2 regions of the Effusibacillus dendaii genome follow, and region 1 is predicted to be linked to the other one. Evidence: a T-box and tRNA genes for the amino acid it is inferred to sense, from the RefSeq annotation. Region 1 holds a T-box; the other holds one or more tRNA genes.
The links. A T-box is a leader RNA that pairs with one kind of tRNA and senses whether it is charged. The one in region 1 lies ahead of pheS (phenylalanine--tRNA ligase subunit alpha), so its partner is inferred to be a tRNA-Phe.

Region 1 (15,460 bases):
CAATCGATACGAAGAGCGCGCAGCCTTTTGCAAGGAACGGGCGACCGCCTCAGGATCGTCGAACCGGTTCTTGCCGTGCTTCACAAGGAAGTCGACGATAAGACTGGGATTGAAGAGGTACACGTTCTTACGGCGGACGCCGAAATCAAAGTGACGTTGGATGTACATGGCGGCATGGGTCGAAAAACAGCCCGTGTGCTCAAGGCCGAAGAGAACTTCTTGCGCGTGGTGTTTCTGCACCAGCTTGGTGATGCGATCCTGAAACTCCAGGATTCCAGGGCGATTGTTGGTGACGGTGAAACGGCTAACAGGTCGTTTCTCATCGTCCCGGGTCAAACAGCAAACCGAATTGGCTTGGTTGCCTACATCAATTCCGACAAACAGGGGAGAGGGCATGGCAATCACCTCCTTCGGTTGGAATGAAGATGCCTACGACCTTGGGATGTCCCTGGGAAACCCATGAACGACGGCCTTGCGAGCTATTGGAATACACCGGGGGCCATCGGTGCACATGCCTCCCTCTGCGGGAGGTAACGGAACATTCCCTTGGTAGACACCTGCGGCTATTTTCCCAAAGACACCCAAGGTCCTAAACATCTCTAACTGCATTCAATTGCTAAAGCGATCGCTAGGAAAATGCTCCCGCGCTTCGCTTGGGCTACATCCAGCATGATCAAAATTACTCTATTTAATTTTCAAAGAACAATTTAAAAGAGCAACTACGTCATGGTTATGTAAACCAAATCGGTGGCTGCTCTTAATATACAAGGAGGCAATACTATGAAAGTCGGATTAATTGGTTTAGGAAAAATGGGTTTGAACTTGGGACGGAACTTAATCGATAACCAACACGATGTTGTGGCGTTTGATCTGAATACAGATGCAGTTGAAGAGATGAGAAGATACGGGGCTACAGGAACATCAAGCTTGCAAGAACTCGTTGAATCTTTGCAAACGCCAAGAATCCTTTGGATTATGGTTCCGCACTCGGTCGTTGATTCAGTTATCCATGAGATTACTCCTTTTTTGACCAAAGGAGATATTGTGATTGAAGCTGGGAATTCACACTATAAGGAATCCATTCGTCGTTACAACCAACTACAGGAAGTTGGAGTGAGCTTTATGGATGTAGGAACCTCTGGCGGGGTGGAAGGTGCCCGAAACGGCGCTTGTTACATGATTGGGGGAGACATCGAAGCTTGGAGTATTGTGGAGCCAATTTTCCGCGACACATCTGTAGAAAACGGGTATTTATATGCGGGAAAGGCAGGGAGTGGACACTTCTTAAAAATGGTTCATAACGGGATCGAATACGGTATGATGGCCGCCATTGGCGAAGGATTTGAAGTGCTAGAAAAAAGCGAGTTTGATTATGACTATGAAAAAGTAGCAAGAGTGTGGAATAACGGTTCGGTGATTCGGTCATGGCTCATGGACCTGACCGAGCGTGCGTTTTCTAAAGATGCGAAATTGGATGAAATCAAAGGGATAATGCATTCTTCCGGTGAAGGCAAATGGACGGTTGAGACTGCCTTGGATTTGCAAACGGCTACTCCTGTGATTGCCATGTCCTTATTGATGCGTTATCGTTCCTTAGAAAACGACACCTTCACAGGGAAAGTGGTAGCAGCTCTACGCAACGAATTTGGCGGACATGCAGTAGAAAAAAAGTAATGCCAAAAAGATTACACGAATGAATCACGAAAGATTGAGCGCAGGGAGGAATTTGCGTGACCATTTCTTTTAATTTTGCCAACGCTTTATCATTCATGAAGAAGAGTGAAGTAGAAAATCTGAGTGAATCGGTGAAAGTGGCACATAGCTTTCTTCATGAAAAGAAGGGGCCAGGATCCGATTATCTGGGTTGGGTTGATCTACCGCTCACCTATGATAAAGATGAGTTTTTGCGAATTAAGCAAGCGGCCGAGAGGATTCGAAAGAATTCAGATGCTCTTGTTGTTATCGGTATAGGCGGGTCATATTTAGGAGCAAGGGCGGCTATTGAAGCGTTGTCCCACACCTTTCATAACCAATTGGCCAATACTACACAGATTTATTTTGCAGGACAAAATATCAGCTCTACCTATATCTCCCATCTCCTCGAACTGTTAGAGGGTAAGGACATCTCAGTTAACGTGGTTTCTAAATCGGGGACCACTACGGAACCAGCTATTGCCTTCCGTATATTCCGTGATTTGATGGAAAGGAAATTTGGGAAAGAGGAAGCTAGAAAACGTATCTACGCTACCACGGATCAAGCAAAAGGTGCGCTAAAAAAGCTTGCGGATGAAGAAGGGTATGAAACCTTTGTGATCCCCGATGATGTGGGGGGAAGGTACTCGATTTTGACGGCCGTTGGTCTTCTGCCAATTGCTGTATCTGGAATCAATATTGATCGCATGGTGCAAGGTGCCGCAGACGCTTGCCGCAAATACAACAATCCCGATCTTTTAAGCAATGACAGCTATCAATATGCGGCTGTACGAAATGTACTCTACCGCAAAGGAAAAACGATTGAACTGCTTGTTAATTATGAACCTTCCCTTCATTATGTTTCCGAATGGTGGAAACAATTGTTTGGTGAAAGTGAAGGGAAGGATCAGAAAGGGCTTTATCCGGCATCTGTTGATTTTACAACAGATCTTCATTCCATGGGTCAATACGTGCAGGAAGGTCGCAGAGATCTCATAGAAACTGTTCTACATGTTAAGAAACCCAAAATTGAAGTTACAATTCAAAATGATCCGGATAATATTGATGGGCTGAATTTTTTAGCAGGGAAAACCATGAATGAAGTCAACAATAAAGCGTTCCAAGGTACAATATTGGCTCATGTAGACGGAGGTGTACCTAACCTGGTTGTGGAACTCGATGAAATAAATGAATATACGTTTGGTGAACTGGTTTACTTTTTCGAGAAGGCTTGCGGGATCAGCGGGCATTTGATGGGTGTAAACCCATTTGATCAACCGGGGGTCGAGGCTTATAAGAAGAACATGTTTGCCTTGCTTGGCAAACCGGGATTTGAAGAAGAGAAGAAGAAATTAGAGAAACGTTTATCGGAGTGAGTCGTGCCAACGAGTAATGATTGAATGGGGGTGAGCATAAATGAAAATGTATGATGTAACAGGGGCCATTTTTGAAGGAATGACCGTATATAAAAACAAGCCGGAAAAGCAGCCGAAATTCATTCGAGTCAGAAACGGATATGTAACTGAATCTCGTATTGAGTTAGATGTACACACGGGAACGCATATTGACGCGCCGCTTCATATGGTGACAGACGGAGTCACATTCGAAACCATTTCGTTGGATAATTTGGTGGGTACTTGCAAAGTGTTAGATTTAACAGGGGTGGAAGACCGCATCACTAAGGCTGATTTGGAGCGTTTTGAGATCGAGAAGCGGGATTTTGTTTTATTTAAAACGAAAAATTCGTTTGAAGATACATTTACTTATGATTTTATTTTTCTTGCGCAGGATGGGGCCGAATATCTTTCTCAGTTGGGAGTTCGAGGAATCGGAATCGATGCGCTGGGTATTGAAAGAAGTCAAACGGGACATCCCACTCATAAAATATTGTTCGAAAATGAAGTGGTGATAATTGAAGGCCTTCGTTTAAAAGAAGTGGAGCAAGGGGAGTATTTTATGGTTGCCGCGCCTCTGAAATTGATGGGGACGGACGCTTCGCCGACAAGAGTATTGTTGTTTGAAGGTCTAATCTAACAGGCGCGTTGGTTGATTCCGAAGAAAGAATTTCGTTGCCTTTCGTTCAAATTGAGAATCATCCTGTAGAGTCTTTATAGTCAGAAAAAATCCCTTTAAGACAGTGGTCTTAAGGGTTTTTTTGTAGACTAAGGCCAATTTACCCAAAAATCCGCCGCCAGAAAACAGTTATGTGCCTGTATTGTTATTCGTATCAACCAAATCCGGATCGATTGTATTGGTGTTGCTGAGCAATGAATAGGTGGCTGACAAGTCCCCCGTCACTCCGCCGCCGCCTCCGGAATACGATTTGGAGGCGTTCTTTGGAGCAACAAACGCTGTATCGCCAAATAAGACGGTGGCACCTGCTGAAACAGATGTGATTTTAATGGGGCCTGCGATAAATGATGGCATCTGTCACCCCTCCTTCATCAGCGTCCAGTGGTATAAAATATGTCGCGGTTAAACCAAGAGTTCCTGTCTGCTGCATGTTTCTCCGTTTATCGTATATCCTAATGGCTGCTGACATATACTGTATAACACTTTTTGCAGAGGTAAGTTGTACCGATGAAAGGGTGACGTTATTGAACGTAATTGCAATCGGCACCGAGAAGATGTTTGACTCGTTGGCCCGCTGTTTGGATATAGGTCTGCAAGAACTGCATCAATACTCGATCGAGGCTTCTACAGGAAGATGTGAAAAGGGAACCCAGTGGTACTATACGATCGAATCAAAAAACGCTCAGGATCACTTGAAAGTCCGGCAGACAGTTGCCAAATGCATGGCCGATTTTTTAACCGACCAATGGGCGTCCGATTGGTTCCGTAAGCGAATTCAGACAACATATAGCTATTATGATGTTGATGAGCTCGTCTATCTGACGAAAACGGCAGTCCAATTTCTGCAATCGTATCGTCGGCCGAGTTCGCGATTGTTTCGCAGGGCGGAATTGGAACAGGAACTGACCATTTATTTGCAGGAACACGCGGTACTGCATATAGAAGGACTGATACGTTTCCGACTGAACGAATTTATCACCGATCTTCAAAAAGCAATGGAATACGCGATTGACAGAGACCTGATGGATCGGGAGTATCAGGAATTTGTCAAACTGCTGCGCCATTTTTTACAAATGCAAAAATCCCGGTCTCCTTTAGTTCATCTGGTTTTGACAGAAGAAGCCATACAGTTGGTTGATTATGACGGAATGCCGATCACGGATGAAGACCTGCAGCGTTTTTCGGAAGGTCAGCCAGACGATGATTTACAGCAGGAAAACATGCTGATTTCGACTCTGATTACGTTGGCGCCGTCCCATGTCAAAATTCATATGCCGATCGAGTTTTCTCACTTCGAAATTTTTTCCGATATGGTCAAACAGGTATTTCGGGACCGTGTATTGTACTGCAAAGGATGTTCCATTTGCCAGCCTGTGTTTGAAGTGCCGAATCTGCAGGAACAGCCGCCACTTGACTATTTAACATAAACAAATTATGATCTTGAATGAAGTATTGAAAAGCGAAAGCACAAAAGCGCAATTAAGGACGTTTCATCTGTACAACTGGCAGAGAGAGGGTGCCGTGGCTGCAAGCACTCTTCAGTAACGGCGGATGAAAAACCACCTTATAGCTTCCCGAAGGAACACTCTGCCTTGTAGGTGGACAGTATTTCGGGACGGATCCCCCACGTTACAGGGGTTAATAAGAATTTAACCGATCTTGGTTTATTTGCGCGGTTGAATTGAAACAAGGTGGAACCACGTAAGCAGTACGCTTTCGTCCTTGCAGGCTTCTAATGTCTGTTTGACGAAGGCGTTTTTAATTTCCTGACCTGCACGCAAAAAACGATAGGAGGGTATAGCAAATGACTGTCGATGCAGAGAAAGAAATTCAAGTCGAACTAAAAGACGGTACCGTTAAAATCTACCCGAGAGGGACAACCCTACTGGAAATTGCAGGCTCCTTGTCACAAAATCTGAAGAAAAACGCGCTTGTAGGGAAGTTGAACGGCAAGTTGGTCGATCTAAACACGCCTGTCATTGAAAATGCGAAAGTGGAACTGTTCACATATGACGATCCGGAAGGTCTTGAAACCTTGCGGCACTCAAACGCCCATTTGATGGCACAGGCGGTTGCCCGTTTGTGGCCGGGAGTGAAGTTTGCCATCGGCCCCGTCATTGAAGACGGTTTTTACTATGATTTTGCCGATCATTCATTTTCCCCTGATGATCTGCCGTTAATTGAACAGGAGATGCAAAAAATTATCAAAGAAGATTTGCCGATCGTCAGGGAAGAAGTCTCTCGCGAAGAAGCGTTAAAAATGTTCAGCGAACGGAACGACCGCTTTAAGGTGGAAATTATTAACGATCTGCCGGAGGATACGGTGTTGTCCGTGTATCACCAAGGAGAATTTACCGACCTTTGCACCGGTCCCCATGTGCCTTCTACCGGAAAAATCAAATCGTTCAAGCTGCTTTCGATTGCCGGTGCTTATTGGCGGGGCAAAGCGGAAAATGAAATGCTGACGCGTATTTATGCGACCGCATGGCCAAAGCAATCGCAACTGGACGAGCATCTGCAGCGGCTGGAAGAAGCGAAACGGCGTGACCATCGACGGATCGGCAAGGAATTGAAACTGTTTACGTTGACAAAAGAAGTCGGACAAGGGCTGCCGCTGTGGCTTCCTTACGGAGCACGCATCCGCCGCACCATCGAGCGCTATATCGTTGACCTGGAAGAAAGCCTTGGTTATGAACATGTATACACACCGCATATGGCGAATGTGGAATTATATAAAATTTCCGGACACTGGGATCATTACCATGAGGATATGTATCCGCCCATGGAAATGGATAACGAGCAACTCGTATTGCGTCCGATGAATTGCCCGCACCATATGATGGTTTATAAAAATGAGCTGCACAGCTACCGTGATCTTCCGCTACGCATTGCGGAACTGGGTACGATGCACCGTTACGAAATGTCAGGGACGCTGTCCGGATTACAGCGGGTCCGCGCCATGACATTAAATGACGCGCATATTTTCTGCCGACCCGATCAGATCAAGTCGGAGTTTAAGAAAGTAGTCGAACTGATCCAACGCGTATACCGTGATTTTAAAATCAAAGATTACTGGTTCCGGCTTTCCTATCGGGATCCGAAAAATACAGAGAAATACTTCCAAAACGATGAAATGTGGGAGAAAGCCCAATCGATGCTGAAAGAAGCGATGGACGAAATGGGCCTGCCCTATGTAGAAGCGGAAGGGGAGGCAGCCTTTTATGGACCGAAACTGGACGTTCAGGTGAAAACGGCCATCGGCAAGGAAGAAACTTTGTCGACTGCGCAGCTTGATTTTCTTCTGCCGGAACGGTTTGAATTGGAGTATGTCGGTGAAGATGGCAAAGCGCACCGTCCAGTCGTAATTCACCGGGGAATCCTCAGTACGATGGAGCGCATGACCGCCTATTTGATCGAGGTGTATGAAGGGGCGTTCCCGCTTTGGTTGGCGCCTGTTCAAGCAAAAGTACTGACGATTTCACCGCAATTTGAGGAATACGGTCAACGGGTGTTCGATTACTTGCACAGCAAACGGATTCGGGTTGAACTGGATAATCGGAATGAGAAAATCGGTTATAAAATCCGGGAAGCCCAAATGCAAAAAGTTCCCTACATGCTTGTCGTGGGGGCACAGGAAGCGGAAAACGGAACGGTTTCCGTGCGAAAGCGCGGGGCAGGCGATCAAGGATCGCATAATTTGGAGGAATTGGCCAACCGAATGGTAAAAGAGATCGAAGAACGGCAATGAGGATGTCCCCCGTAACGGGGGGCGTCTTTAACAGCTTGGAAAGTATAAAAATGTGATATTCCATCACTATTTTTATACTTTCGGCTGTCGAAAAAGGCTTCCTCTATTAGACGCCGCTTCTTCTTGAATATGCTTCGGTAGAAGCCTTTTTTATAAAGTTTCGCTGCTTCCATTAGTTTGGTAAGATTATCCTGTTTAAACAGATTAATGATGGATACTTGTTTGTTGGATATCCTATGGAAAAGGATTTTTGAAAAGAGAGGAGAACCAGATGGCGCAACGTCTAATGGCAAGGTGGATGACTCCCGCCCGGATACTGACAGTTGGATTTGCATCCTTGATTTTTTTGGGAGCGTTCCTGCTCAGCTTGCCGATTGCCTCGAAAACAGGACAAGGTCTCAATTTTATGAATGCGCTGTTTACAGCTACATCGGCCGCCTGTGTGACCGGGTTGGTGGTAGTGGATACTTTGACGCAATTCAGCCTCTTCGGTCAAATTGTGATTCTTTCGCTGATTCAGATAGGCGGATTAGGTTTCATGACCGTGGCCACGTTTATCATTATCTTCACAGGCAGGCGAATTGGCTTGCGGGAACGGTTGGTGATCCAGGAAGCACTCAATGTCAACTCGTTGGAAGGCGTCATCCGATTGGTACGCAATATCGTATTGATCACAATGGGAATTGAATTGGTGTGTGCTGCCATTCTGGCGTTTCGTTTCTCGTATGATATGCCAACTGTACGTGCTATCTACTATGGTGTGTTTCACGCAATTTCTTCCTTTTGCAATGCCGGCTTTGATCTGTTCGGGGACTTTAGGAGCTTGACCGGATATGTGAACGATCCGATTGTGAACATTGTCATTATGGTATTGATAATACTGGGCGGTTTGGGGTTTACCGTAATGGTTGATTTATGGAGAGTTCCCAAGGGGGAGCGGTTATCCGTACACAGCAAACTGGTGCTGCTTACAACGGCGGGGTTGTTGGTATTCGGCGCCATTGGGTATCTGTTGTTGGAGATGAACAACCCGAAGACGCTGGGAACCTTGGGGTGGGGGGACAAACTGCTTGCTTCCCTGTTTGCTTCAACAACCGCACGAACGGCAGGTTATGCGACGATCGACTACGGATCCCTGTCCGACTCTTCTCTTTTATGGACGATTCTCCTGATGTTTATCGGTGGGTCCCCGGGGTCGACGGCGGGCGGGATTAAAACGGTTACAACGATCGTGATTCTGCTGTACGTCTGGTCGGTCATCACAGGCAAGGACAGTACCGTTGTCTTCCATAAACGAATTGATCCGAAAACCATTTATAAATCGTTTATCATTACAGTTATAAGTGCGATTTTATTGATAGCGGTCACTTTTGCACTCACTATCTCAGAACATCATATTGCATTTATCCGGCTTTTATTTGAAGCGACATCTGCTTTTGGTACGGTGGGGCTGTCAACCAATTTGACGCCTGAACTGTCACCGTTTGGAAAATTGCTGATAACTGTGATGATGTATATTGGACGGGTCGGGCCTTTAACATTGACGCTTGCTTTGACGGCACGCGGACAAGATAAGGCGTTGATTAAATACCCGGAAGAAAAGCTTTTTGTCGGATGAGGAGGCAAGGATATGGCGAAACAATATGCTGTGATTGGCATGGGCCGCTTTGGCACCAGTGTGGCCAGTGAACTGTATGAGATGGGTTATGAAGTGTTGGGCATTGATACGAACGAGGATAAAATACAGGATGCGGTTGATTTTGTAACTCATGCGGTCACTGCCGATTCAACCGATGACAATGCTTTAAAAGCGCTTGGAATCCGCAACTTTGACGTGGTCGTGGTGGCGATTGGAGCCGATATCCAGGCTTCTATTTTGACGACTTTGATTTTAAAAGAGCTTGGCGTTAAAAAGATTGTGGTGAAAGCGCAAAACGAACTGCATGGAAAAGTGCTTACCAAAATCGGTGCCGATAAAGTTGTCTATCCGGAACGCGATATGGGTATTCGTGTCGCTCACAACTTGATTTCCCCCAATATTTTGGATTATATTGAGCTGTCGCCGGAATACAGCATGATTGAGATTGTCGCCAACCATAAAATGGTCGGTAAGACCCTGCAGGAAACCGATATCCGCAAAAAATACGGCTGTACCGTTATGGCCATTAAGCGTGGTGAGGACATCAATATTTCACCGTTGGCTAATGACCGGATCGATCAAGGGGATATTTTAGTTGTAATCGGGAAAAATGATGACTTGCAAACTTTGGAAGAAGAAGCATAGAAAGGTTGAAGAGTCTTGGAACTCATCACATCAGCAAAAAATAATCGGGTGAAAGACTGGGCAGCACTGAAACAGAAGAAATTCCGCGACCAAACAGGATTCTTTATCATCGAAGGTATTCGCCTTGTAGAAGATGCGTTGGAATCGAACGCGCCAATTGAAGTGGTTTTGCTTGCGGAAGATCTGATTGTGAGCGGAAAAGCGGACAAGATCATTAACTTGTCAGATTCCCTGCAAATCGAACAGATCAAAGTGAGTCAAGCGGTGATCGAAAATGTGGCAGACACGAAAACGCCACAGGGTGTGGTCGCAGTGGCCAGGCAGTATCAACACCAGCCAGCCGGTTTGATTGAAAGCCGTAAACAGTCTCTTTTCCTGGCGATTGATTCTATACAGGACCCAGGAAATTTGGGAACTATGATCCGTTCCGCCGATGCGGTTGGAGCGGGCGGCGTATTTGTAGGGAAAGGAAGTGTGGATCTCTATAATCCGAAAGTAGTCCGGGCGACAATGGGATCTTTGTTTCATCTGCCAGTTATGGAAGTCAATTTGGATGAATTGTTTCCTCTTTTAAAAAGACACGATGTGACCATAATCGGCACGTCAGTCGATCACCATGAAGATATTTATTCGGTGGATTTGACGGGCAGTATTGCAATTGTGATCGGTTCAGAAGCGCATGGTATTTCCGAGGAAATTCGACGGCATATCGACAGATGGATGTCGCTTCCCATGCCGGGGAAGGCGGAATCATTAAATGCTGCAATCGCTTCCAGTGTCGTTCTTTATGAAGCGTTGCGCCAGCGAAGGATGTAATGCGGAGACACGATTATTTGAAAATGGAGTTGGACAAGCTACCCTTTAGGGGGTGGTAGTGTGCGGTACGGAATGATCACATCTTTTTTGATCAAATGGGTCGCAGTAACAGCCGCCGTTTGGTTCACCAGTCTGTTTTTCCCGTTGCACGGGACAATGAACTTCGGCCATGTACTGCTGATCGGAACGGTTATCAGCATTATCGGATATATTTCAGATCTTGTAATTTCGCCTGCCGCTAACCAGATGGTGGCGATCGTCGCAGACTTTGTTTTAGCTGCGTTGATTGCTTATATGGGCAATTACCTGTTATTCGGAATGAATGTCACCTGGACATTCGCTGTAATTCTGGGCCTCATCGTGGCGGGGGTAGAGATTTTCTATCATGCGAAGTTTGTCACGGCCGTAAACCGGCGATAGGCGAAGTTTCAACGATTAGGGCTTGCATTCAACATGTGACTATACTATACTGAGTAGCAAATTCCAAAGATTGAACAGCAATGCAGGAGAGAGTACGGGCAACCATACCTTGCAGGGAGGAGACGTCACAGACTGAAAACGTCTCTAGGGCATGTTGTTCGGAAGTTCACTCTGTAGCTGCCACCTGAACCCAATCGCCTGTGTGGGATTGAAAATTAGGGCTGGCCGTATGTCCACGTTACGGATTGTAAAGTGAAGCAGCAAGCTGCTTAACAAGGGTGGTACCGCGGATGCATAACCTTTCGTCCCTTTTTTGGATGAAAGGTTTTTTGTTTTGTAGAAGAGAATTGGGGAGGATCGTTTGCATGAAGGAGCAATTGGAAACATTGCGGCAGAAAGCTTTGGCCGAATTGGCAACCTGTTCGGGACAGGCCGAACTGAACGAATGGAAAGTAAAGTATCTGGGCAAAAAAGGTGAATTAACTTCCATTATGCGTTTAATGGGACAACTGTCGGAGGAAGAGAGGCCGCAGATCGGGCAGTGGGTAAACCAGGTGCGGGCAAAACTCAATTCCGCATTTGAACAGAAAGAATTGAGGTTAAAACAGGCCGAACTGGAGCAGCGGCTGAAATCGGAATCGATTGATGTCACACTGCCGGGTCGAACGGTGCAGGTAGGCGGTATTCATCCGCTCACACGCGTGATACAAGAAATGGAACAGATTTTTATTGGACTGGGGTTTGAAATTGCAGAAGGACCGGAAGTGGAAACCGATTATTATAATTTTGAGGCGCTTAATCTTCCGAAAAACCACCCTGCCCGAGATATGCAGGATACGTTTTATTTGACCGAAGAAATTTTGCTGCGGACGCATACGTCGGGAATTCAGGTTCGGACACTGGAAGCCAAAAAAGGCGAGGTGCCCGTCCGGATTATTGCGCCTGGACGCGTCTATCGACGGGATGATGATGACGCAACCCATTCACACGCGTTTACGCAGGTCGAAGGACTGGTTGTCGATAAGGGCATCCGGATGAGTGATCTGAAAGGAATTCTCCTTGCATTTGCCCGCCGCATGTTCGGGGCGGAGCAGCAGATCCGGCTGCGTCCGAGTTATTTCCCGTTTACCGAGCCGAGCACGGAAGTCGATGTAAGCTGTTATGCGTGCCAGGGAAATGGATGCCGAATTTGCAAGCACACGGGCTGGCTTGAAATTTTGGGAGCCGGTATGGTGCACCCAAGAGTGCTCGAAATGGCAGGGTATGATTCGGAAACTTACACCGGGTTTGCTTTCGGTATGGGAGTGGAGCGAATAGCCATGCTGAAATATGGGATCGATGATATTCGGCATTTTTATGTAAATGACGTTCGCTTTCTGAAACAATTTGCGAATCGGTTTTAAAGGGGGGGATTCAATTGAAAATCTCATACAAATGGCTGCAGGATTATGTTGACTTAGGGGCGGATATGACACCGGAAAAATTGGCCGAGCTCTTAACTGACCATGGAATACCGGTCGAAGTGATCGAACGGCTGAATAAAGGCGTACACAATGTGGTGGTGGGCCATGTAGTTCAGACTGAACAGCACCCGAATGCGGATAAATTGAAAGTATGCCGTGTGGATGCGGGGCAGGCGGAACTTTTGCAGATTGTGTGCGGCGCCCCCAATGTAAAAGCGGGACAAAAGGTGCCTTGTGCCTTGCCGGGAGCGGAATTGCCGGGAGATATCAAAATCAAACGGGCAAAATTGCGCGGTGTTGAATCACAGGGGATGCTCTGTTCAGCAGCGGAATTGGGGCTGGACACCCGTCTTTTGCCCAAAGAACAAACAGAGGGACTCTACATTCTGCCGGAAGATGCGAAACCGGGTGAGTTGATCGAGCCGTTGCTGGGTCTGGATGATGTAGTGCTCGAACTGGAACTGACCCCCAATCGCGCGGATTGCTTGAGTTATCGCGGTGTGGCCTATGAAGTGGCAGCCATTCTCAATCGAAAAGTGAAATTTGAAGGGCCCGTTTCCATTCCTGTCACAGAGCCAGCAAACAGTTCGGAGCAAGTAAAAGTTGAAATTCAATCCGATAATTGTACTCAATACAGTGTCCAAGTTGTGAAAGGCATTCAAGTAGCTCCGTCGCCTCTGTGGCTGCAGACGCGTTTGTTGACCGCCGGGATTCGGCCAATTAGTAATATTGTCGATGTGACCAACTACGTTATGTTAGAATACGGACAGCCTTTGCACGCATTTGATTTGTCGCAAGTCAAGGAGTCAACCATTATTGTCAGACAGGCCAAAGCAGGAGAGCGGATCGTTACGTTAGACGGGCAAGAACGCCAGTTGGATGAATCGATGTTAGTGATTGCCGATCCAGAGCGGGCAATCGGTCTGGCAGGCGTAATGGGCGGTGAAAACTCGGAAGTGAGGGAGCAAACCTCTATGATCGCGTTGGAGTCGGCCTATTTTGATCCGGGAACAACAAGACTTACAGGGAAAAAATTAGGTCTTCGTTCGGAAGCCCAAATGCGTTTTGAAAAAGGGATCGATCCGTCCATTATGCGCTCTGCTTTGCTGCGTGCCGCACAGTTGATGGCCGATTTAGGCGGCGGTCAGGTGGTGGGCCAACCGGTGGAAATTATCTCGCGCCCTGCCCAGGAATTGACGATCGATCTGCGTATTACGCGCACCAACCAGATATTGGGAACCAATTTGTCAGCAGAAGTCATACAATCGTTTATGCAAAGACTTGGCTTTGCGGTTTCCGAACGGGATGCTGACACACTTGCCGTCACAGTCCCAGTCAGACGTACGGATATATCGCGGGAAATTGATCTGATTGAGGAAGCCGCAAGACTTTACGGATATGATAAAATCTCTACCACTATGCCTGTCGGGGTACTGTCGCAGGGCGCCTATACGGGCGGGCAATGGCTGCGTCGAACCATTCGTGAATTATTGAGTGGAATGGGACTGCTTGAAATTGTCACTTACAGCTTTACAAGTCCCGGTTCTTTGCAACCATTGTCTCTGGCTGACGAATCGCCGCTTCGAAAACAGATTCCGCTTGCTTTGCCGATGTCAGACGAACGAAAAGTACTTCGCACCACCATGTTGCCAAGCCTGGCGGAAGTGGTTGGATACAACTTAAACCGAAAAAACAATGATTTGGCATTGTTTGAAATAGGCACGGTGTTCCATCCCAACAGCCTTCCAATTACAGAGCAACCGCTTGAAAAAACGAAATTGGCGGCCATTCTGACGGGGGGGTTCGGTTCGCAGAACATTGGCGAGAAACCGCGCAAGGTTGATTTTTACACAGTCAAAGGAATTGTCGAAACATTACTTTCCCAACTGGGAATCACAAACGTTGTGTATAATTCAGATGAACGGCCTGGCATGCATCCCGGCCGAACAGCGCGGGCAGTCGTCAACGGCACAGAGATTGGATTCTTCGGAGCGCTGCACCCGCTGGCGGAAAATACGTGGGGGTTGAAAGAAACCTATTATTTGGAATTGGATGTAAACACGCTGCAGCAGTTCAGCCGTTCAGCTATCGAATTTCGGCCATTGCCGAAGTTCCCGGCTATTGAACGGGATCTGGCTGTCGTTGTAACGTTGGATATTCCAGCAGGTTCACTGGAGCAAACAATTCGGGAAGCGGCTGGCGATCTGTTGAAAGAAGTTCGATTGTTTGATGTCTATCAAGGAGAGCAAGTGGCTGCAGGCAATAAGTCGGTTGCGTTCTCTCTGGTGTACCGTGCGGAAGACCGAACTTTGACAGACGAAGAAGTGCAGGTAAGGCACGATCAGGTTGTTCAATCCCTGCGCGAAAAATACCAGGCAGAACTTCGGGCGTAGGCAGTTGCAGGAGTTTACTCTTTCTGAAACGAATTTATAATAGACGGTGTAAAGGGGGCGATCCCTTGCAGAAAGAGAATAATCGGATTCGGGTTGATATTTACGGGATGGAGTATCAACTGCGCGGAAAAGCGTCGGTAGATCACCTGCGCTTGGTGGCTGGCCTCGTGGATGACAAGATGCGCGAGATTGCTGGCGCAAATCCGCGTCTTGATTTAAATCGTCTCGCCGTTCTGGCAGCTGTCAATATCGCGGACGAATATATGAGATTGCGGCAGGAATATGAGGAACTGCTGAAAATTCTGGAACGTGAGCCGGATCGGCCACAAGGGAGATTGGATTTGTGACGACCGCAGATATCATTTTGTCGCTCCTTTTGCTGTTGTTTGTTTGGAATGGGTACAGAACGGGATTGGTACAACAGATTGTTGGATTTGTCGGCGTTTTTGCCGGTTACTGGGTGGCTAAAACATACAGCCCAAATGTAACGCCTTTGCTTCAACAGCTAGGCGGAAACGTGCTGATGTCATCGAGCAGCGTTCAAAAAACGGTGGATTCCGGCATGGCGCCT
Region 2 (15,460 bases), 1.6 Mb from region 1:
ACTGCTGACCGATTCTTATCAGGGCCGACTGATTGCGAAGTTGTTGACGTATGACATCTCTGTCTATGCGGCCCATACCAATCTGGATATTGCGGAAGGCGGCGTAAACGATGTGCTGGCCCGCCTGTTTGAGTTGCAGGATGTGCAGATTTTGGATCGTCTGCAAAACCAGCGGCTGAAAAAGCTGGTGGTATTTGTGCCGCAAACTCACCATGAGGCCGTGTTGCAAGCCGTTTGTGAAGCCGGGGCCGGATACATCGGAAACTACAGCCATTGTACGTTTAACACACCGGGTATGGGGACTTTTCTGCCGGGTGAATCAACGAACCCTTATACCGGGGAACCAGGACGCCTGGAAAGAGTGGAAGAAGTGCGGTTGGAAACGGTGCTGCCGGAAGATCGGCAGGAATCGGTGATCCGTGCCATGCTGGCAGCCCACCCTTATGAGGAAGTAGCGTATGATCTGTATCCGTTGGAGATTATGGGGAAGCCTTCCGGAATCGGTCGTGTCGGGTTGTTGCCTGTGGATTGTACACTGGAAGAGTTTGCTGTCCTCGTTAAGCAGCGGTTGGATATTGCAGGACTGCGGATTGTCGGGGATCGGAAGCGAACGGTGCGGAAGGTGGCTGTGCTGGGGGGATCTGGAGCAGGATGGATTGACGCGGCATTGGCGCATGGGGCAGATGTGTTGGTAACGGCAGACCTCAAATATCATGAGGCGCAGGATGCGCTTTTTCGAGGGCTGGCTTTACTTGATCCGGGACACAACGGAATGGAGAAGTGGATCGCGCCTGTAGTGGCCGATTTTTTGAACGAGAAGGCAATGGATCTCGGTTTGCCAATTAAAGCGCTTGCATCAAACGTTCGTACGGAACCGTTTGATTTTTTGTAGTCTGCCGTCAGCTCGTTTTTGCTTGGACAGTCTATTTTGCCGGACACCTCCATATATTGTATGGGGGTGTTTCATTGTGATTGAATGGGTCATCGTTGCTGTCTGTGCACTCATCGCTATTTTAAGTGGAACGTACCTGTATCATGTGGCATATTCCATGTTGACAATCTCCAAATGTCCGGATTGCGGGAGGATTATGCAGAAGGTGCTTTATACCTCGGGCGAAGACGGGGGGAGTACCAAAATCGTTTATGAATGCCAATTTTGTCAGTCAAAACGAATTCGTCCGATCTATAAAGGCAGAAAGTATACGATGCATCCGTAGTGGTATCAGGAGCAAAAACTCCCTCTTATACGTATCGACGCAGCAGGGAATTCTGTAATCAAGCAGCAAAAATCGAATATGTCGCATGGGGGGGCGTACGGTGAAACGACCTTGGAAGCTACTTACCTTGTTATTGCTCCTGTTCGTTGTTGTCGGAATTACCCCTGTTGACGCCGAAACGGCTGCAACCGATGAAAGAAAGCAAATCCTCGTTACGGCGGTTCCTAAGGAAGAAATTCTGGTTAAGGATAAACGTGTTTTTCAAGAGAATTTTGTGCGAATTGCAAATCAGCATATCACCGACAAATCAACTTTTTCCTCTATACAGTTTGAACATCCTCACACGTATTATTGCGCCGGGTTCGTTCAAGAAATTTACCGGGAAAACGGCATATGGATACCTGCTCACTCGGTTCAGCAACAGACCGTGTTTGGTCGTCGAATCAACGATATAGGAAAAATTCAGCCGGGTGATCTGGTGTTTTTAGGGCAGTCAGGCAATCGCGGACCCACACACGTTGCGATTGCGTTATCGCCGCAAGTTTTGATTCATGCCAGCGGCAACCATCAAACTGTGTCTATGGTGCGTATGGGTGCGGATGTTCGGCAGCATATTTTATTTGTTACCCGTTTGGTTTCATCCATATGATTCGCAAAATTTCATTTTTCATTCAGTTTTTACCGTCTTGCCCAGTGGGCAAGATTTTTTTTTGTTTCATGGCGGCGAAAAAAAGAGCGTGCGGGAAATTGCGAGCATTGTTTGCAGTTTAAGAAAGGTTTTGTTGGGTTTTGTTGAACTATTATGATTGAATTCGGGAATTGAAGATGATAAGATAACACTTGTCGCCAGCGAGATTGGCTGACCAAAATGATAAAAGAGGAATGCAACGCGGAAAACCAAAAAATACATCTTGAGTTTGCTTTAGTTTTTTGGTATGATAGCACTTGTCGGTTTGTAAATTTTGAGCCATTAGCTCAGTCGGTAGAGCACCTGACTTTTAATCAGGGTGTCGATGGTTCGAGTCCATCATGGCTCACCAAAATGCGGAAGTAGCTCAGCGGTAGAGCATCGCCTTGCCAAGGCGAGGGCCGCGGGTTCGATCCCCGTCTTCCGCTCCATATATGCGACCGTGGCGGAATGGCAGACGCGCACGTTTGAGGGGCGTGTGGGGTAATCCCGTGGTGGTTCAAGTCCACTCGGTCGCACCATAACTGTGCCCTTAGCTCAGCTGGATAGAGCGTTTGACTACGAATCAAAAGGTCGGGAGTTCGAATCTCTCAGGGCACGCCATATAAAAAGCAAATTGAGGTTTAGATTTGTGAAGTAAAGGGAAGTTTGGGGATATAGCTCAGTTGGTAGAGCACCTGCCTTGCAAGCAGGGGGTCAGCGGTTCGAATCCGCTTATCTCCACCAGATGAGATTCCTCGATAGCTCAGTGGTAGAGCATCCGGCTGTTAACCGGAGGGTCGTAGGTTCGAGCCCTACTCGAGGAGCCAAATGCTTCCATAGCTCAGTCGGTAGAGCGCATCCATGGTAAGGATGAGGTCACCAGTTCGATTCTGGTTGGAAGCTCCAGAATTGTCTCATCAAAGGGAAGAGAAGTCAGTGAGGATGGCGCGTTGGAGAAGTGGCTTAACTCACCGCCCTTTCAAGGCGGCATTCACGGGTTCGAATCCCGTACGCGTCACCAGGAGAATGGAGGCTTAGCTCAGCTGGGAGAGCATCTGCCTTACAAGCAGAGGGTCGGCGGTTCGATCCCGTCAGCCTCCACCATAAAGGATTAAGGAAGGCCGGCTAAAAGTTGTGACATCCATGTCACAACGTCGGCACTCCGACATCCTGTTGTCGCGGGGTGGAGCAGTTGGTAGCTCGTCGGGCTCATAACCCGAAGGTCGCAGGTTCAAGTCCTGTCCCCGCAACCAAATAAGGAGCTGTGGTGTAGTGGCCTAACATGCCCGCCTGTCACGCGGGAGACCGCGGGTTCGAATCCCGTCAGCTCCGCCATTTTTTGTCAAACAACAGGCATGGCTCGGTAGCTCAGTTGGTAGAGCAGAGGACTGAAAATCCTCGTGTCGGCGGTTCGATTCCGTCCCGAGCCACCATTTAATGCCACCTTAGCACAGTCGGTAGTGCGCATCACTCGTAATGATGAGGTCGCCGGTTCGATTCCGGCAGGTGGCTCCATCGGAGGGATACCGAAGCGGTCAAACGGGGCGGACTGTAAATCCGTTGGCTACGCCTTCGAAGGTTCGAATCCTTCTCCCTCCACCATGTTTGTTTCTGGCTCGGTAGCTCAGTTGGTGAGAGCGACGGATTCATAACCCGTAGGTCGGGGGTTCGATTCCCTCTCGAGCCACCAGAAAATTGGGGAGTAGCCAAGTGGTAAGGCAACGGACTTTGACTCCGTCATGCGTAGGTTCGATCCCTACCTCCCCAGCCACGTGCGGTCGTGGCGGAATTGGCAGACGCGCAAGATTCAGGTTCTTGTGGGCGTAAGCTCGTGGAGGTTCAAGTCCTCTCGACCGCACCAGTTTTATATGCCGGCGTGGCGGAATTGGCAGACGCGACGGACTCAAAATCCGTTTCCCGCAAGGGAGTGGGGGTTCAAGTCCCTTCGCCGGCACCATATGTTTCGGAATGTAGCGCAGTTTGGTAGCGCGCACGCTTCGGGAGCGTGAGGTCCAGGGTTCGAATCCCTGCATTCCGACCAGGTATTGGAGAGGTGTCCGAGGGGTCGAAGGAGCACGATTGGAAATCGTGTAGGCGTTAACAGCGTCTCGTGGGTTCGAATCCCACTCTCTCCGCCATATATTATTTTCAACAATGTAACTTATTGTTGCGGGTGTAGTTCAATGGTAGAACTCCAGCCTTCCAAGCTGGTAGCGTGGGTTCGATTCCCATCACCCGCTCCATAGATAAAACGGGAGACCTTATACGGATCTCTCGTTTTTTTCTTTTTCAGAATTTCTTCAGGATCTTCTGAGCTGTCGAGTAGGCTTAATTTTGTAGTGACCACAGTACAAAACAGATTTGATCGTTTTATATCGCATTGTGAATGATGTTTTTACAAAAAATAAAGATATGTGAAGAATAGAAGAGATTATTATATTTCATCCTTGAATTGTTTCTTATTTTGTTTAGGTTTGTTTTGCAAACCTGTTTGAGAGAAAATCAAGTACGTGATATTATAATCCATGTCGCCGCGAGAGAGCGGCACGAAAAAAGATAAAAACTTCCACTTGTTTTGGGCGTTTGAATCTGTTAAGATCATGTTTGTCGCTGCTTTTGGGAAGCACAACGAGTCGTTCTTTGTACCCGAGGGGCACAAGCACCCAAAGGTCACAAGCACCGCTAAGCCACCAAAGGTGGCAGTCGTTCTTTGAAAACTGAATCGTGTAGGGAGCCAGATTGATTCTTAAGGGAATCCCGATTCCTATGGAACGGGATCCATTCACAGAGGTGGCTCCGCTAAGAGCGCCAACGTCCTGTTGGCAACGCGGAGTATATCTAATGAAATCCCGATTCCTGTGGAACGGGATCCATTCACAGTAAGTGCTGAAGCACTAACTGTTCATTGAGAGTTTGATCCTGGCTCAGGACGAACGCTGGCGGCGTGCCTAATACATGCAAGTCGCGCGGGCGGAAAGAGAGCTTGCTCTCTGGAAGCCAGCGGCGGACGGGTGAGTAACACGTGGGTAACCTGCCTGACAGACTGGGATAACGCCTGGAAACGGGTGCTAATACCGGATAATCAGCCTTTAGGCATCTAAGGGTTGTAAAAGGTGCTACGGCATCACTGACAGATGGGCCCGCGGCGCATTAGCTAGTTGGTGGGGTAACGGCTCACCAAGGCGACGATGCGTAGCCGACCTGAGAGGGTGAACGGCCACACTGGGACTGAGACACGGCCCAGACTCCTACGGGAGGCAGCAGTAGGGAATCTTCCACAATGGGCGCAAGCCTGATGGAGCAACGCCGCGTGAGTGAAGAAGGCCTTCGGGTTGTAAAACTCTGTCTTTGGGGACGAATGGCTGAGAGAGGGAATGCTCATGGCGTGACGGTACCCAAGGAGGAAGCCACGGCTAACTACGTGCCAGCAGCCGCGGTAATACGTAGGTGGCAAGCGTTGTCCGGAATTACTGGGCGTAAAGCGCGCGCAGGCGGCCATTTAAGTCTGGGGTGAAAGCCCGGGGCTCAACCCCGGGATGGCCCTGGATACTGGATGGCTTGAGGATCGGAGAGGCAAGGGGAATTCCACGTGTAGCGGTGAAATGCGTAGAGATGTGGAGGAACACCAGTGGCGAAGGCGCCTTGCTGGCCGATAACTGACGCTGAGGCGCGAAAGCGTGGGGAGCAAACAGGATTAGATACCCTGGTAGTCCACGCCGTAAACGATGAGTGCTAGGTGTTGGTGGGGTCCACCCATCAGTGCCGAAGTCAACACAGTAAGCACTCCGCCTGGGGAGTACGGTCGCAAGACTGAAACTCAAAGGAATTGACGGGGGCCCGCACAAGCAGTGGAGCATGTGGTTTAATTCGAAGCAACGCGAAGAACCTTACCAGGGCTTGACATCCCGCTGACCGGTTTAGAGATAGACCTTCCCTTCGGGGCAGCGGAGACAGGTGGTGCATGGTTGTCGTCAGCTCGTGTCGTGAGATGTTGGGTTAAGTCCCGCAACGAGCGCAACCCTTGATCTGTGTTGCCAGCATTGAGTTGGGCACTCACAGGTGACTGCCGGTGACAAACCGGAGGAAGGCGGGGATGACGTCAAATCATCATGCCCCTTATGTCCTGGGCTACACACGTGCTACAATGGGCGGAACAACGGGAAGCGAAGGAGTGATCTGGAGCGAAACCCTGAAAACCGTTCGTAGTTCGGATTGCAGGCTGCAACTCGCCTGCATGAAGCCGGAATTGCTAGTAATCGCGGATCAGCATGCCGCGGTGAATACGTTCCCGGGCCTTGTACACACCGCCCGTCACACCACGAGAGTTGGTAACACCCGAAGTCGGTGAGGGAACCTGAAAGGGAGCCAGCCGCCGAAGGTGGGATCGATGATTGGGGTGAAGTCGTAACAAGGTAGCCGTATCGGAAGGTGCGGCTGGATCACCTCCTTTCTAAGGAGCTCGAAAGAGCACAAGCACGAACACACAGGTTTCCCTACACGATTTGGTTTTGAAGGAACGACAGCCTTCGAGAGAAGGAAGAGTTTCTTCAGGTGGAAAGATTTGAGGGTTGCGGTCGCACATGCCACCGTGATATCAACATCTTCCGTTGAATTTTGTTCTTTGAAAACTGGATAGCGAATATGAGAAACGAAAAATTGCGAGGTAACTCATCTACCCACCAAAGTGAAGTGAAGCGTTGGAGCAACACCGAATACTTTGGCGGGGACCCAAAGAGATTGGGGAGCGAGTATACAATTCACAATTAGCTGGGATACCGAGTAAAACCGATGTAGATGATTAAGCTACAAAGGGCACACGGAGGATGCCTAGGCGCCAGGTGCCGAAGAAGGACGGAGCGAACGCCGAAACGCCTCGGGGAGCCGTACGCAGGCTGAGATCCGGGGATATCCGAATGGGGGAACCCACTGGACGTAATGGTCCAGTACCCGCTGCTGAATCCATAGGCAGCGAGGAGGCAGACCAGGGGAACTGAAACATCTAAGTACCCTGAGGAAAAGAAAACAACAGTGATTCCGTCAGTAGCGGCGAGCGAACGCGGAGAAGCCCAAACCAACCTGCTTGCAGGTTGGGGTTGCGGGGCGTCTCATGAGGAGTTACAAAATGGATGTGTAGGAGAAGCGGTTTGGAAAAGCCCACCGCAGAGGGTGAGAGTCCCGTATCTGAAACAGATCCATCTCCGAGACGGACCCCAAGTACCGCGGGACACGAGGAATCCCGTGGGAATCCGGGAGGACCACCTCCTAAGGCTAAATACAACCTGGCGACCGATAGTGAACCAGTACCGTGAGGGAAAGGTGAAAAGCACCCCGGGAGGGGAGTGAAAAAGAACCTGAAACCGTGTGCCTACAATCAGTCGGAGGACGTTAAAGTCTGACGGCGTGCCTTTTGTAGAATGAACCGGCGAGTTGCGATTGCAGGCGAGGTTAAGCAGAGAATGCGGAGCCGCAGCGAAAGCGCGTCTGAAGAGGGCGAAAGTTTGGAGTCGCAGACCCGAAACCGAGTGATCTACCCCTGGACAGGATGAAGGTGAGGTAACACTTACTGGAGGTCCGAACCCACGCACGTTGAAAAGTGCGGGGATGAGCTGGGGGTAGGGGTGAAATTCCAATCGAACTCGGAGATAGCTGGTTCTCCCCGAAATAGCTTTAGGGCTAGCGTCGAAGTAAGAGTCATGGAGGTAGAGCACTGATTGGGCTAGGGGCCTTCGCGGGTTACCGAACTCAGTCAAACTCCGAATGCCGTTGACTTATTTTCGGCAGTCAGACTACGAGTGCTAAGATCCGTGGTCAAGAGGGAAACAGCCCAGACCATCAGCTAAGGTCCCGAAGTACCGGTTAAGTGGGAAACGATGTGGCGGTGCACAGACAACCAGGATGTTGGCTTAGAAGCAGCCACCATTTAAAGAGTGCGTAATAGCTCACTGGTCGAGTGACGCTGCGCGGAAAATGTAACGGGGCTCAAACCGGACACCGAAGCTATGGATGACAATGTCGTGGTAGGGGAGCGTTCTATGCTCGTGGAAGTCAGACCGGAAGGACTGGTGGAGGGCATAGAAGTGAGAATGCCGGTATAAGTAGCGAAAAGACAAGTGAGAATCTTGTCCACCGAAAGCCTAAGGGTTCCTGGGGAAGGCTCGTCCGCCCAGGGTTAGTCGGGACCTAAGCTGAGGCCGAAAGGCGTAGGCGACGGACAACTGGTGGAAATTCCAGTACCACCGCGCTCGCGTTTGAGCGAAGGGGTGACGCAGGAGGATAGGGAGAGCGGCCTGCTGGAGATGGCCGTGTAAGCAGTGAGGAGGAGGAGTAGGCAAATCCGCTCCTCGTGAGACTGAGCTGTGATGCCGAGGGAAACGGAAGTACCGAAGTCCCTGATTTCACACTGCCAAGAAAAGCCTCTAGTGAGTGAGCCGGTGCCCGTACCGCAAACCGACACAGGTAGGCGAGGAGAGAATCCTCAGGTGCGCGGGAGAACTCTCGTTAAGGAACTCGGCAAAATGGCCCCGTAACTTCGGGAGAAGGGGCGCTCCGGTAGGGTGTCAAAGCCTGAGGGAGCCGCAGTGAAAAGGCCCAAGCGACTGTTTAGCAAAAACACAGGTCTCTGCTAAGCCGAAAGGCGACGTATAGGGGCTGACGCCTGCCCGGTGCTGGAAGGTTAAGGGGAAGGGTTAATGCCGAAAGGTGTGAAGCTTTGAACCGAAGCCCCAGTAAACGGCGGCCGTAACTATAACGGTCCTAAGGTAGCGAAATTCCTTGTCAGGTAAGTTCTGACCCGCACGAATGGCGTAACGACTTGGGCGCTGTCTCAACGAGAGACCCGGTGAAATTGTAATACCTGTGAAGATGCAGGTTACCCGCGGCAAGACGGAAAGACCCCGTGGAGCTTGACTGTAGCTTGATATGGGAGATGGGTACATCATGTACAGGATAGGTGGGAGACATCGAAGCTTGGGCGCCAGCCTAGGTGGAGTCGACGTTGGGATACCACCCTTGAGGTATTGATCTTCTAACTCGTCACCTTGAAGCAGGTGAGAGGACAGTGTCAGGTGGGCAGTTTGACTGGGGCGGTCGCCTCCTAAAGAGTAACGGAGGCGCCCAAGGGTTCCCTCAGCGCGGATGGAAATCGCGCTTTGAGTGCAAAGGCAAAAGGGAGCTTGACTGCGAGAGGGACAACTCGAGCAGGGACGAAAGTCGGGCTTAGTGATCCGGCGGTGCCGAGTGGAAGGGCCGTCGCTCAACGGATAAAAGCTACCCCGGGGATAACAGGCTTATCTCCCCCAAGAGTCCACATCGACGGGGAGGTTTGGCACCTCGATGTCGGCTCATCGCATCCTGGGGCTGAAGTAGGTCCCAAGGGTTGGGCTGTTCGCCCATTAAAGCGGTACGCGAGCTGGGTTCAGAACGTCGTGAGACAGTTCGGTCCCTATCTGCCGCGGGCGCAGGAAGTTTGAGAGGAGTTGTCCTTAGTACGAGAGGACCGGGATGAACCGACCGCTGGTGTCTCAGTTGTGGTGCCAACTGCAACGCTGAGTAGCCAAGTCGGGACGGGATAAGCGCTGAAAGCATCTAAGCGCGAAGCCCCCCTCAAGATCAGACTTCCCACATGGAGAACATGGTAAGATCCCCTGAAGAAGACAGGGTAGATAGGCTGGGTGTGGAAGTGCCGTGAGGCATGGAGCTGACCAGTACTAATCGATCGAGGGCTTAATCCATCATGGATTCCCATGCGCCACTCATATTCGCATCTAGTTTTCAGGGAGCAACCCTGAATAAAGAAAGAGGAAGTTCGACCAGGAACTGTGACATCCTGTCACAACGTCGAGCGACTTGCATCCCTGCGAGTCTAGTGACAATAGCGGAGAGGACCCACCCGTACCCATCCCGAACACGGAAGTTAAGCTCTCCAGCGCCGATGGTACTTGGGCATAAGCCCTGGGAGAGTAGGTCGTTGCTAGGCGAAAAAACACCTAAATCTATTGATTTAGGTGTTTTTTCTTGCAACTTAGATTCCATAAATAGCGCAAGAAAATGCACCGTGTCTTTATCCTAAAAGACCCCGTTGAACAGGTCACGCCAGCATACAATGATTCGGGTATCCCACGATAGAGAAGCGAGTTTTGGCTTGGGGAGGAATTTGGCTGAGAGATGAAAGATTGCGTAAACTCATCCCGTTGAAAAAAATGAGATAGATAAAGGAAACGGGGCTTGTACTCGTTTCCTTTTTTATGTTTTCCTTGATTTTAGATAGGCCGTTACTTCATCCCGATTGTGAAAAAGCTGCTTTACCTGCAGCGTTTCGTACGCTGGCTGTAGAAGTTTAAGCACTTCCTGAATGGTTTTTCGTATTTTTTTCTGCAGCAACTTGATGGTCAGAATGACGATGCCGTTTTTTTGCAGTGAGGGTTCCAGCTTAACAAGAATTTTTGCCGTGTTTTGGGGAGACCAACTCATGTCACACGTCAATATATCAAATGAGTTGGCTGGAAAATCGGTATCTGACGCATTTTCACGGACAAAGGTCAAGTGGGGATGGTCCATCAAACTGCTGTCCAACAGACTTGTATCAACCGCTGTTACATGTAATCCTTGATCAAGTAGAAAACTGGTCCAACCTCCTGGTGAAGCCCCAAGATCCAGAGCGTTTTTAAAAGTGTGGATGGGAATGCCAAACGTTAAGCAGGCCTCTTCCAATTTGAAACGGGAACGGGACAGTTGGTTTTCCTGTCTTTGAAAACGAATGGCACCGCCGGGCCAGTCGGACAAATTTTCCTGTGCCTGTGAGATGCCAAAATATGCAATGTGTTCTCCCATAAGAATGGAAATTACAAAATCCGGTTGCTGAATGGAAGGAGAATACCCATTTTCCGTTAAAATAGGATCGAGCGCTTCCTTCATCCCATACTTAGTATACCCGTAATTAACACCAGGATGACGGCGAACTTGCACGGCAACTTTGGATGTTGGGGGAATTCGGTTCATTTGATCCTTTACTGCTTGGATGAGTTTTAAAAAGTCATCTTTGCTCCGATCAATGTCAATCTGCAGGTCGACGGGTTGAATATGCCGAGTAAAAATCGGCTTACTGCGCTGAATCGTTTCACTGAACAATGAAAAAGGGAGGTTACTCTTGATTAGAAAAACTCCAGGTTGCAGCCCGTTTCGTCCGGTCAGCGTGGAATCGATTTTTTTTAATTCATCAAATGCGTATACTTCATAACCGGGGGAACTGGTTGCAATGATTTCCTGCATCGTGAAACAACACCTTTCTTTGTGTATGGATAGTAAGAGCAGGGCATGGACGATTCGCAGAGGAATTCAAATGTATTAAATGTTGATACAGCTTTTTGTTTAGTTTTGATTGTATTTTATCATTGAGCAATCGAGCCAAACGTGATATTATAAGACCTGTTCTGATCATAACGGATTGACATTAGATTCACAACTGTGTTACTTTTAAAAAGTCGTCCTCTGAGCCATTAGCTCAGTCGGTAGAGCACCTGACTTTTAATCAGGGTGTCGATGGTTCGAGTCCATCATGGCTCACCAAAATGCGGAAGTAGCTCAGCGGTAGAGCATCGCCTTGCCAAGGCGAGGGCCGCGGGTTCGATCCCCGTCTTCCGCTCCATATATGCGACCGTGGCGGAATGGCAGACGCGCACGTTTGAGGGGCGTGTGGGGTAATCCCGTGGTGGTTCAAGTCCACTCGGTCGCACCATAACTGTGCCCTTAGCTCAGCTGGATAGAGCGTTTGACTACGAATCAAAAGGTCGGGAGTTCGAATCTCTCAGGGCACGCCATATGAAAAGCAAATTGAGGTTTAGATTTGTGAAGTAAAGGGAAGTTTGGGGATATAGCTCAGTTGGTAGAGCACCTGCCTTGCAAGCAGGGGGTCAGCGGTTCGAATCCGCTTATCTCCACCAGATGAGATTCCTCGATAGCTCAGTGGTAGAGCATCCGGCTGTTAACCGGAGGGTCGTAGGTTCGAGCCCTACTCGAGGAGCCAAGTGCTTCCATAGCTCAGTCGGTAGAGCGCATCCATGGTAAGGATGAGGTCACCAGTTCGATTCTGGTTGGAAGCTCCAGAATTGTCTCATCAAAGGGAAGAGAAGTCAGTGAGGATGGCGCGTTGGAGAAGTGGCTTAACTCACCGCCCTTTCAAGGCGGCATTCACGGGTTCGAATCCCGTACGCGTCACCAGGAGAATGGAGGCTTAGCTCAGCTGGGAGAGCATCTGCCTTACAAGCAGAGGGTCGGCGGTTCGATCCCGTCAGCCTCCACCATAAAGGATTAAGGAAGGCCGGCTAAAAGCTGTGACATCCATGTCACAACGTCGGCACTCCGACATCCTGTTGTCGCGGGGTGGAGCAGTTGGTAGCTCGTCGGGCTCATAACCCGAAGGTCGCAGGTTCAAGTCCTGTCCCCGCAACCAAATAAGGAGCTGTGGTGTAGTGGCCTAACATGCCCGCCTGTCACGCGGGAGACCGCGGGTTCGAATCCCGTCAGCTCCGCCATTACTAAAGAAGCATATCATCGCTGATGGGTGCGTCGGCACCAAACGTCACGTCCTGCGACGGTGCCGACACTAGGCCTTCCATGGCCGTCGGCCCACGATGAGTATGCTTCTTTCTTTGACATCACGGGTTCGTTGGAGCGACGCTCGCACTTGTTTCACACTAACTCTACAATCACTAGATCCTGCTCTTCGCGTAAATTGATGAAGCGGTTACTGACTTGAATTGTAGGGCAATTCGGGGATGCAGGAGAAACCCAGGCTACTGTCCCGGTTGTTCCATCCGATAACTTGACTTCGGTGCCAATTAAAAGACCGGTCATGTTCTTCAGAAGATTTCACTAATGGAGGTATCCAGGGAACCGAATTGCTGTTGAGAAATAATTTCCATTGCTTCAAAAGGGGTTAGATTGTCTCGATAAATCCGATCCGAAACGTCAGCTGTTTTTTGGACCAGCTCATATCCATAGACCGTGTGTTTCCTCATTACGGCCATTTCTTCTGCGGTTAAACGTTCCGGTTTGTTCAAAATGTCTGTTGGCACTTTCGCCTTGCCAATATCATGCAAAAATCCGCTGATAACAAGATCGGTTGTTTCCGCCATCGAAAGTTTCATCCATTTACCGATTAGTCCGGAAATCATTCCGACATGAATCGAATGTTCATATGTATATCGATCTTTCGAACGCAGCTTGGACAGATGTACAGGATGGAGGGGGCATTATATAAATAGCTGACAAGTGGAAAAGCCAGGGACTCCACATTCTGCATCGGGAGGTTGTCTTGTTCAGACACCTGCTCGAATATCGATTTTATCGCGGTTGTCGCATGTTCAAATATTATATTGTATTCTGTACCGGGAGATTGCTCGGGGCGGGAAACGGATACGGCCACGATCGAATTGTTTTCTAAATGGAGAATGTCCGTATCGGTCAACACACACCCTTTTTTTAGCAAAAATATGCCACGATCATTGAATACATCGGAAAGCAGTACATCTCCAGGTTGCAAATCCGACAGGTGAAGCTACATGATAAAATCTCTCCTTTAGTTAAGGCTCATTTACATTACAACTAAAATACATAGAGAAGAAAATCAAAGATGGGTTCGGATTGACAAAACGGTCTGATTTCAGTACTGTAAATAGAGAGCCGAGTGTATTCTTTAGCCCAGTTGAGAACATAAGAGTGGAGCAGAGCCGAGAGAAAGCATGATCTTGTTGATCCAAGACCGGTTTCTTTTGAGGCTGGTCTTTTCTGTTTGTTTTAATTCAGCAGAGATGAGAGGAGTCGAGAAACATGATCGCGATGATTGACAACTATGATTCATTTACGTACAACCTGGTACAGTATGTCAGGGAGTTAGGGCAGGAAGTGAAAACATTCCGCAATGATACGGTGACGTTACAGCAACTTGCTGAACTGCCAATCACTCATTTGATTGTATCCCCAGGACCTTGCACTCCGAATGAAGCAGGAATTTCTATGGAAGCGATCCAATTTTTTGCAGGGAAAGTGCCAGTTTTGGGCGTCTGTTTAGGGCATCAATCGATCGGTCAGGTATTTGGGGGAAAGATTGTAAAAGCAAAACAAATGATGCATGGGAAAACATCGCTCATTCACCATAATGGAGAAGGCGTTTTTGCTGGATTGCCAAATCCGTTTCGGGCCACTCGCTATCATTCGCTGGTGATCCAGCCGGAAAGTATGCCGAATTGTTTGGAAGTGACGGCAAGATCGGAAGACGGCGAGATCATGGGTATCAGGCATCGCGAATACGCGGTGACGGGCGTGCAATTTCACCCGGAGAGTATCCTTACGGAAAGCGGCAAACAACTGATTGCAAACTTTTTGGAACAACGTGAGAGGGTCATCGCATGAAAACGATAAACAGCCAAATCCGTGTTTGTTCATATGAGAAAATTTATCCCCGAACAACAGAAGCATTTGACGTATTCCAGAAGCTGCATGCCAAATACGGTTCCACCTGCGCGTTTCTGCTTGATTCTGTCACCGACCTGAAAAGTCGCTACTGTGCCTCAATGATCGGCCTGTTTCCAGTGATTACCTGTAAATTAAAAGGCCATCACCTTGTGTTGGAAGGGAATTCCGCATTAACGCCCAAAATCACCGAAAATTTGCAGGCAAACGGATATATGCTGCCAGAGTTTGAAGGTCCGTTGCCGCCAGTTTTGGATACGATCCGGAACAGTTTTGAACTGATGAACAGCAATCAGCTAAAGCCGTATTCGTTTGGCTTTATCGGATATTTTGCCTATGACGCGATCCGCTATTTCGAGCAAATTCCTCACACCACGCACGATGACAGGGAACTGCCTGATATCCTGCTGCAGATCCATCAAGTGATTTTACATTTTGAGTCAGGTCAGATTCGTGTGATTATAAACGAAATTGAGGGAGTCGATACGCCGGATTTTGCGGAGATCGAATCGTTTTTGTCAGCAGAAAAACCGCCTGCTTTACAACCGTTTGATCCTGCAAAGCTGGTTGTGGAAGAGGATGTCAATCAACTGGATTATATAGAACGGGTGCGAAAGGCAAAAGAGTACATCCGCGAAGGGGACATCTTCCAGGTCGTCCTGTCCAAACGGGACCGGGTCGTGGGAGAGATTAATCCGCTGTTGGTCTACCAACGATTAAAAGAAGTCAACCCTTCTCCTTATATGTTTTATGTGGATTACAGCGATTTTCGGGTATTTGGCGCGAGTCCGGAATTGCAGATTCTGCTCGAAAACGGCATCGCCCAAATGAGACCGATTGCCGGTACGACAAAGGGAAAAGGAAAAACGGACAGCGAGAACCAAGTGTTGATTGATAATTTATTAAATGATGAGAAAGAGAAGGCGGAGCACTTGATGTTAGTCGATCTCTGCCGGAACGACCTGGGGCGGGTTTGTGAAGCCGGTTCGGTACAGGTTAAAAAGTTTATGTCGGTGGAAGAGTATTCCCATGTATTTCATATCGTTTCTACGGTAGAGGGAAAAGTGGAGCCGGATGTATCTCCGTTTGACGTATTTCTGTCCAC

Region 2: it has a tRNA-Phe gene. The T-box ahead of pheS (phenylalanine--tRNA ligase subunit alpha) is inferred to sense a tRNA for this amino acid. The anticodon was not compared.

What each region holds. Positions count from the first base shown of each region.
Region 1 is NZ_AP023366.1:2,940,790-2,956,249, forward strand. Features, by position in the region: gene skT53_RS15695 (hypothetical protein) at 1-423, shown strand, start outside; gene gnd (phosphogluconate dehydrogenase (NAD(+)-dependent, decarboxylating)) at 781-1,674, shown strand; gene skT53_RS15705 (glucose-6-phosphate isomerase) at 1,731-3,068, shown strand; gene skT53_RS15710 (cyclase family protein) at 3,109-3,726, shown strand; gene skT53_RS15715 (spore germination protein) at 3,895-4,119, opposite strand; gene ytxC (putative sporulation protein YtxC) at 4,290-5,192, shown strand; gene thrS (threonine--tRNA ligase) at 5,570-7,513, shown strand; gene skT53_RS15730 (TrkH family potassium uptake protein) at 7,785-9,131, shown strand; gene skT53_RS15735 (potassium channel family protein) at 9,144-9,797, shown strand; gene skT53_RS15740 (TrmH family RNA methyltransferase) at 9,813-10,613, shown strand; gene skT53_RS15745 (DUF2512 family protein) at 10,674-11,033, shown strand; T-box leader at 11,105-11,346, shown strand; gene pheS (phenylalanine--tRNA ligase subunit alpha) at 11,399-12,436, shown strand; gene pheT (phenylalanine--tRNA ligase subunit beta) at 12,451-14,889, shown strand; gene zapA (cell division protein ZapA) at 14,955-15,236, shown strand; gene skT53_RS15765 (CvpA family protein) at 15,233-15,460, shown strand, end outside.
Region 2 is NZ_AP023366.1:1,122,587-1,138,046, reverse strand. Features, by position in the region: gene skT53_RS06085 (Nif3-like dinuclear metal center hexameric protein) at 1-892, shown strand, start outside; gene skT53_RS06080 (hypothetical protein) at 969-1,217, shown strand; gene skT53_RS06075 (C40 family peptidase) at 1,318-1,866, shown strand; tRNA gene skT53_RS06070 (tRNA-Lys) at 2,182-2,257, shown strand; tRNA gene skT53_RS06065 (tRNA-Gly) at 2,262-2,336, shown strand; tRNA gene skT53_RS06060 (tRNA-Leu) at 2,342-2,426, shown strand; tRNA gene skT53_RS06055 (tRNA-Arg) at 2,432-2,508, shown strand; tRNA gene skT53_RS06050 (tRNA-Ala) at 2,556-2,631, shown strand; tRNA gene skT53_RS06045 (tRNA-Asn) at 2,640-2,714, shown strand; tRNA gene skT53_RS06040 (tRNA-Thr) at 2,718-2,793, shown strand; tRNA gene skT53_RS06035 (tRNA-Glu) at 2,832-2,908, shown strand; tRNA gene skT53_RS06030 (tRNA-Val) at 2,916-2,991, shown strand; tRNA gene skT53_RS06025 (tRNA-Met) at 3,065-3,140, shown strand; tRNA gene skT53_RS06020 (tRNA-Asp) at 3,146-3,222, shown strand; tRNA gene skT53_RS06015 (tRNA-Phe) at 3,245-3,320, shown strand; tRNA gene skT53_RS06010 (tRNA-Thr) at 3,327-3,402, shown strand; tRNA gene skT53_RS06005 (tRNA-Tyr) at 3,405-3,489, shown strand; tRNA gene skT53_RS06000 (tRNA-Met) at 3,501-3,577, shown strand; tRNA gene skT53_RS05995 (tRNA-Gln) at 3,584-3,658, shown strand; tRNA gene skT53_RS05990 (tRNA-Leu) at 3,662-3,748, shown strand; tRNA gene skT53_RS05985 (tRNA-Leu) at 3,758-3,844, shown strand; tRNA gene skT53_RS05980 (tRNA-Pro) at 3,852-3,928, shown strand; tRNA gene skT53_RS05975 (tRNA-Ser) at 3,935-4,025, shown strand; tRNA gene skT53_RS05970 (tRNA-Gly) at 4,057-4,130, shown strand; rRNA gene skT53_RS05965 (16S ribosomal RNA) at 4,789-6,337, shown strand; rRNA gene skT53_RS05960 (23S ribosomal RNA) at 6,684-9,617, shown strand; rRNA gene rrf (5S ribosomal RNA) at 9,748-9,862, shown strand; gene skT53_RS05950 (SAM-dependent methyltransferase) at 10,129-11,154, opposite strand; tRNA gene skT53_RS05945 (tRNA-Lys) at 11,376-11,451, shown strand; tRNA gene skT53_RS05940 (tRNA-Gly) at 11,456-11,530, shown strand; tRNA gene skT53_RS05935 (tRNA-Leu) at 11,536-11,620, shown strand; tRNA gene skT53_RS05930 (tRNA-Arg) at 11,626-11,702, shown strand; tRNA gene skT53_RS05925 (tRNA-Ala) at 11,750-11,825, shown strand; tRNA gene skT53_RS05920 (tRNA-Asn) at 11,834-11,908, shown strand; tRNA gene skT53_RS05915 (tRNA-Thr) at 11,912-11,987, shown strand; tRNA gene skT53_RS05910 (tRNA-Glu) at 12,026-12,102, shown strand; tRNA gene skT53_RS05905 (tRNA-Val) at 12,110-12,185, shown strand; tRNA gene skT53_RS05900 (tRNA-Met) at 12,259-12,334, shown strand; tRNA gene skT53_RS05895 (tRNA-Asp) at 12,340-12,416, shown strand; gene skT53_RS05890 (HD-GYP domain-containing protein) at 12,744-13,106, opposite strand; gene skT53_RS05885 (anthranilate synthase component II) at 13,714-14,295, shown strand; gene skT53_RS05880 (anthranilate synthase component I family protein) at 14,292-15,460, shown strand, end outside.